2 regions of the Paenibacillus odorifer genome follow, and region 2 is predicted to be linked to the other one. Evidence: predicted binding sites of a transcription regulator. Region 2 holds the regulator's gene; the other holds the start of a gene.
The links. The regulator LexA, encoded in region 2, represses DNA repair genes until DNA is damaged. The targets are predictions, from matches to a motif close to CGAACATATGTTCG.
Positions count from the first base shown of each region.

Region 1 (3,428 bases), 270 kb from region 2:
CTTTTTGCTTGCGGCCAGCACGGATGGAATAGACGGCTACATTGCTAGGAAATATAATATGGTCACCAATCTCGGTAAACTCCTTGATCCACTTGCGGACAAACTGCTGGTATCTGCAGTTCTGATTTCACTTGTGGAGCTGGGCAGATGCGATTCATGGATTGCTATTGTAATCATCAGTCGTGAGTTTGCAGTCACCGGACTTCGCCAGATTGCATTGCTAGAGGGAAAAGTGGTTGCCGCCAGCAAATGGGGCAAGATAAAGACGGTTGTACAAATTGTTGCGATCTCACTGCTGTTGTTGAATAATTTCCCATTTCAATTTGTCAGTATTCCTGTAGACGATATTGCTATTTGGGCCGCAGCGCTGATCACTATTTATTCTGGAATTGATTATTTTGTGAAGAATAAGGATCTGCTACAGCTGCATAATGCGTAAGAATGTAAGCTGGACATACAAGGAAAGGTAATAGGTGAAGCACCTATTACCTTTTTTGAAATCTAAAAGCAGTGTACCTACATTATAACTAGGAGGCGAAAGCCAGGTATGAAAGCGGAGATTATTGCAGTAGGGACAGAGCTTTTGCTCGGTCAAATCGTGAATAGTAATGCCCAGTTTTTGTCTATAGAGCTAGCTGCCATCGGGATCGATGTATACTTTCAAACTGTTGTCGGTGATAACAGCAGCCGCCTGCAGCAAGCCATCGAGATCGCTCAGAGTCGGGCCGACGTTATTATCTTTACAGGCGGAATTGGCCCCACTGAGGATGATCTGACTAAAGACGCACTGGCTGCATCGCTAGGTAGAACGCTCCACATTGATCGTTTGGCGATGGATCATGTACAACGTTTCTTTGATGATCGTAAGATCGTTATGACCGAAAATAACCGCAAACAGGCACTTATAATTGAAGGAACTACACCGTTGCCGAATGAAATCGGTCTTGCGGTTGGGATTGCTTTTGAGCATGAGAAGAAATATTATATTGTGCTTCCAGGTCCACCTCGTGAGATGAAACCGATGTTCGTAGATAAAGCAGTACCGTGGCTACAGCAGCACGCCTTGACGAACGAAACACCGCTTTATTCAAAAATGCTCAAATTTGCCGGCATCGGAGAATCACTGCTGGAGGACAAGCTCATTGAGCTGATTCGCAGTCAGACTGATCCAACGATTGCTCCGTATGCCAAAGAGGGAGAGGTAACTGTTCGTATTTCGACAAAGGCCCCTTCTGAGCATGAAGCTACAAAAAAGCTGGAGATACTGGAACAACAAATCAAGGAGATTTTGCCGGAACATTTGTATGCGAACATTGATGTGCCGCTAGAGCAATTGATAGTGGATTGGATGGCGGATGCCGGCCTGACCTTAAGTGCGGCAGAGAGCTGCACCGGAGGTTTGCTGATGGAGAGTATAACAAATATTCCAGGCAGTGCTTCGATGTTTGCCGGCGGAATCGTCTGCTATTCAAATGACTTAAAGAAAAAGCTGCTGAATGTGCCAAGTGCTTATTTGGAGGGACCCAATGCCCCTGGAGCCGTAAGCCGAGAAGTTGCCGAGGTGTTGGCTGACCAAGTGAGAATGATTGCAGACAGCGATTTCGGCTTATCTGTTACAGGTGTAGCTGGACCGGGTTATTCTGAACGAAAGCCTGTTGGACTTGTATTTATCGGCTTGGCTGAACGGGGACGTAAGACAGAGGTTTATGAGCTTAATCTTAAAGGTACGCGGGAAAATATCCGCTTACGAACAGTTAAGGCTTTGCTGTATCGTCTCTGGCGGAGACTTGAGGAACGCAAGGTGGAGACACCTCTTGAGGGTTCAGACTTGTAATGGGAGATTAGCCCAGTTATAATAAACACATACGGAAGAACCGTGGCACTGAGATTTCTTTGCTGCGGTTTTTTGTATATTTGCAGAGATTTTGATCACGATGCTTTCTCATGATCATAAGTCGTTGATGTCCGGTGAAGTGGAGAATTTAATTAACTTCTATCTCCGGAGGGAGGCTTACAATAAAAGGGATAAATAACGCCCAAGACAAAAAAAACGAATGTATGTTCGAAAAAAAGCTTGGCAAGACCTTAAAAACACGTTATTATATTACTATAAACAGTGAAGGAAGTGGTCTGATTGTCAGATCGTCGTGCAGCGCTTGATATGGCGCTTCGTCAAATAGAAAAACAATTTGGTAAAGGTTCGGTAATGAAACTGGGAGAATCCACGCATATGCAAGTGGAAGTTGTACCTAGCGGATCTTTGGCACTTGATATTGCGTTAGGTATAGGCGGACTTCCAAAGGGACGTATTATTGAAGTATATGGACCGGAATCTTCAGGTAAAACAACAGTTGCTCTTCATGCTATTGCAGAAGTGCAAAGACAAGGCGGACAAGCTGCTTTTATCGATGCCGAGCATGCGCTTGATCCGAAATATGCACGTAACTTGGGCGTAAATATCGATGAATTGCTGCTTTCTCAGCCAGATACGGGTGAACAAGCGCTGGAAATCGCCGAAGCACTTGTTCGTAGTGGAGCCGTTGACATTATTGTCGTTGACTCCGTTGCTGCTTTGGTACCTAAGGCTGAAATTGAAGGCGATATGGGTGATTCCCACGTCGGACTGCAAGCTCGCTTGATGTCTCAAGCACTTCGTAAGCTTTCTGGTGCCATTAGCAAATCGAATACGATTGCTATCTTTATCAACCAGCTTCGTGAGAAGATCGGTGTTATGTTCGGTAACCCTGAGACAACTCCGGGTGGTCGTGCATTGAAATTCTACTCCTCTGTACGTTTAGATGTACGTCGCGTAGAGAGCATCAAGATGGGGAACGATGTGGTTGGTAACCGTACTAAGATCAAGATTGTGAAGAATAAAGTAGCCCCTCCATTTAAACAGGCTGATGTTGATATCATGTATGGTGAAGGGATTTCCAAAGAGGGAAGTCTTGTAGATATCGGTACTGAAATGGATATCGTGAATAAGAGTGGTGCATGGTATTCCTACGAAGGCGAGCGTCTCGGCCAAGGTCGTGAGAATGCTAAGCAGTTTTTGAAGGAACATCAGGATATTGCCCTTATTATTGAGAATAAGATCCGTGAAGCAAGTAATTTATCCACTATTGTTGCTGCGCCGAATAATGATGAGATTGTTGCAGAGCAAGAGGAAGAAGAAAAATTGCTCCTCGAAATCGAATAGTATATTAAACAATAGGACGCCCTGTGATTGATTGTTGCAGGGTGTCTTTTCTTAACAAGTATTGAAAGTAAGACGATAACTGATCTATTGCTATGAGGTGACAAACAACTATGGTAATACAACTGGATTTTGAAGCAGAAGAACAAGATGAGCAGGTGTTATCTGATTTTCCTGAAGGAGAACTCTTAGAGATCACTAAAGTAGAACGTCAAAAGAAATCTGACCACCG
Region 1 covers NZ_CP009428.1:4,069,347-4,072,774, reverse strand. The annotation lists gene pgsA (CDP-diacylglycerol--glycerol-3-phosphate 3-phosphatidyltransferase) at 1-439, shown strand, start outside; gene PODO_RS17650 (competence/damage-inducible protein A) at 548-1,834, shown strand; gene recA (recombinase RecA) at 2,135-3,199, shown strand; gene PODO_RS17640 (regulatory protein RecX) at 3,310-3,428, shown strand, end outside.
Region 1: recA (recombinase RecA) is a predicted target of LexA. The motif match lies at 2,052-2,065, and genes of this name have one in related genera.

Region 2 (3,428 bases):
GCATAAGGTCTTACAGTAACGTCATTGAGGACAACAAAGTTATAGCTGAAATTTTTATCAGGGTGTTCTGCTCCCAAATAAGATATGTATTCGTCTACTATTACATCATCCATCAAAGATTTTAAATCAAATACATCCTCTTTGTTGGAGACGGCTGGAGAGACGATTCCCTGAATGCTGCCAAAAGAGGTGAGCAAATTCACTTTTTTTCCACTAGCTTGTTCATCATTTAAAAGTAAACCGGACAGCTTACCCAGTGCATCGACTTTAAAATCGACGAGGGTTCTAATTTTTGAGTTATTCAAAACTAAACACATCCTTTTCAATTTGCAATCCTGTTAACAATATTCGACATATAATCACCAAACTCCTAGTATGCTAATGAAAAAATACTTACTTATGTAATGACCCCCATTCTGTATATGGTGATTTGGGGGTTGTGAGGTCCTCAGCGAATTCAATTCCTTATCGTTACTCGTGTTCCTATAGGGACGATAGCTGCGAGTGTTAACACATCCTCGTTGTACATCCGGATACAGCCGTGGGATACCTCTTTCCCAATGGAGGAAGGATCATTCGTTCCATGAATCCCGTAGTGTGGTTTAGACAGTCCCATCCAAAAGGCACCAAAGGGACCACCTGGATTGGGTTGTTTGTTAATAATCGTGAATTCTCCCACTGGGGATTGGGTTAACATCTTACCAATGCCGACAGGGAAACCTCTAATCACAATATCATTGTCCAGAAGATATAACATTCTTTGGGTCAGATCTACAATAATTCGGTAATTTGGCATTATGCACAACACTCCTTTCTAATTAGGATATGAGCAGAACGCCTAAACGGTTATTCATAGAAAATGCCCATTTTAGCGAACGAGAACAAATGTTCGTTAGTGGTTGAGAAAGCAAAATACACAGAAAAAAGGCTGTTCCGCATTTGCGGAACAGCCTTTTATGGTAGGAGTGCATACTTAGTGGATATCTCGAAACAATCCGATGACTCTTCCGAGAATAGTTACGCGATTAAGGCGAAGAGGCTCATAAGCTGGATTCTCCGGCTGAAGCCGTATATGATCACGTTCCTTGTAAAAGGTCTTAACGGTTGCTTCATCTTCTTCAGTCATGGCTACAACGATATCTCCGTTGTCCGCTGTTTGTTGTTGGCGAACAATTACATAATCACCATTCATAATGCCAGCATCCACCATACTATCACCCATAACTGACAGCATAAATACTTTGTTGTCACCTACATAGTGAGTAGGAAGTGGGAAGTAATCCTCGATATTCTCTGTAGCAGTGATAGGTACCCCGGCGGTAACTTTACCTACGACAGGAATCCGTGAGATGGTCTGGGCGAATTGGTGAACATTCTCTGAATCCTCTTGGCCTAGTAATTCTATTGCACGTGGCTTCGTTGGATCTCGACGAATAAGTCCCTTCTTCTCAAGCCGGTCCAAATGACCGTGAACTGTGGAGCTGGAAGCAAGGCCAACAGCTTCTCCAATTTCCCGGACGGAAGGTGGATAACCCTTGCTGCGGACTTCGCTTCGTATAAATTCCAGGATCGCCAGCTGGCGACTTGAAATCTTTGACATTGGAATCAACCCCATATAGTAATGTTTGGGAAAATTATAACATAGAACTACCGTTCGCACAAACATAAGTTCTAACTATTATAAATATTAATCTGCTAGAGTTAAAAAATGGTAGACGAATGATAATAAAATGTACCACTTGAGTCTCTCGAAAAAAAGAGAACAATTGTTCTGAAATAGTATTGAACAAAACACATGTTCGTGTTATTATGAATTCGAAAGTAAGAACAAGTGTTTGGAGGATGATAATTATGCTAAAATACAGTACATACCGCAGCATCTACGATAAGGCCCCAGTGGTTGAATCTTTAGGACATAATGACGTTGCCCGTAATTCCGCTAAGGTAAAAGAGATAACGGAACGTTTGCTAGGAGGGATGATTTCGTTGTTCCGTCAGGACTTCTTTATTAAGTTAATATTGATTATCGTGCTAGTATTTTCTGGCCTAACAGTAGTGGGAAATGTATTTGCAGGATCGACGACTATAATGAAGGAAGAGAAGCGGATTGTGGTTGAACGTGGAGATACACTATGGAGTATTGCCCTTAAGAATAAACCGGCTGATATGAAGACAGTTGTTTATATAGAAGGAATTAAACGTTCAAGTGGGATTAAGAGTAGTCAAATTAACGCTGGAGACATACTTACTTTACCTATTTATTAATTTTCTGAGAACATAATAGAATGACCAGTAGAGCTTGCAGGGAGTAGACCTTGACAAGCTCTTTTTCTCATGGCAGAGTTAGAATTAATTTATAGGGGGAGGGAAAGTATTGAATATTGATGAGTTGGTCGCGCGAATTAACGAATTGGCACGCAAACAGAAGAGCGTAGGCCTTAATCAAGAGGAAGTGGCGGAACGCGCCAAGCTTCGTGAAATTTACCTGGGGAATATCCGCAATAACTTCCGAGCACAATTAAATACTATTGAAGTAGTAGATAACGATGAGCATGAACAAGGTAACAAGGGGCTTAAACATTAGCTCGCTGTTCCTTTTCATAGATATTTCAGGATGACTAGGGGGAACGCACATGGCCCGTTCTTGGGAAAGAATGGTTCAACGCAACACACAGCAAATCAACAAGCAAAGAAAGAAACAAGGCAAGGATACGATTTATGCCTCTAAATCTCCTACCCAGAATGCCGAAGTCTTTAAAGGTCGCAACATTGCATTTCCGGTAGTGTTAGTGATACTTGGCACTATGTTTTGGGTAGTTGGTTCTATTGATCAGGCCAAAGGAAATGGCATGCTGGCTAATTGGTTGGGAGTAGTACTGTACTATTTGCTGGCAGCGCTATTGTTCTTCCGTCGTCCGTACTTGAAGGTGGAAAAAGCAAGACTGTCTACTATTAAATTCAATCGCGAACGCGGGCTTCCAGCTGCAGATATTGAGAAAATCACCCTTTCGCGTGGAGCTGTAGTCATTAAGCACAAAGGGAAACGTACGAAATGGATTTTCACAAGACTTATGAATCGCTATGATACTAATGCGATGAGTACACGATTAGAAGCATTTGCTAAAGCTCACAACATTGAAGTAGTTCACGAATAGAACTAGACCAGTTAAAGGGAGAGGGAGACCTGTAATGCCAATTTCTGCTGTACTATTTGACCTTGATGATACATTGCTGTGGGATGATCGGAGCGTCGAAGAAGCATTTCGTTCTGCTTGTGAAGCCGCCGGGGATACGATTGATCCACAAGAACTAGAAGTTGCAGTTCGTAAGGAAGCAAGTAGCTTGTATGAATCTTATGAGACGTTCCCATTTACAAAGATGATCGGAATTAATCCATATGAAGCACTCTGGGCTAACTTTACGGCAGG
Region 2 covers NZ_CP009428.1:3,801,211-3,804,638, reverse strand. The annotation lists gene PODO_RS16535 (hypothetical protein) at 1-305, opposite strand, end outside; gene PODO_RS16530 (L,D-transpeptidase) at 458-796, opposite strand; gene lexA (transcriptional repressor LexA) at 974-1,600, opposite strand; gene PODO_RS16520 (LysM peptidoglycan-binding domain-containing protein) at 1,852-2,265, shown strand; gene PODO_RS16515 (DUF896 domain-containing protein) at 2,375-2,584, shown strand; gene PODO_RS16510 (hypothetical protein) at 2,634-3,155, shown strand; gene PODO_RS16505 (HAD family hydrolase) at 3,190-3,428, shown strand, end outside.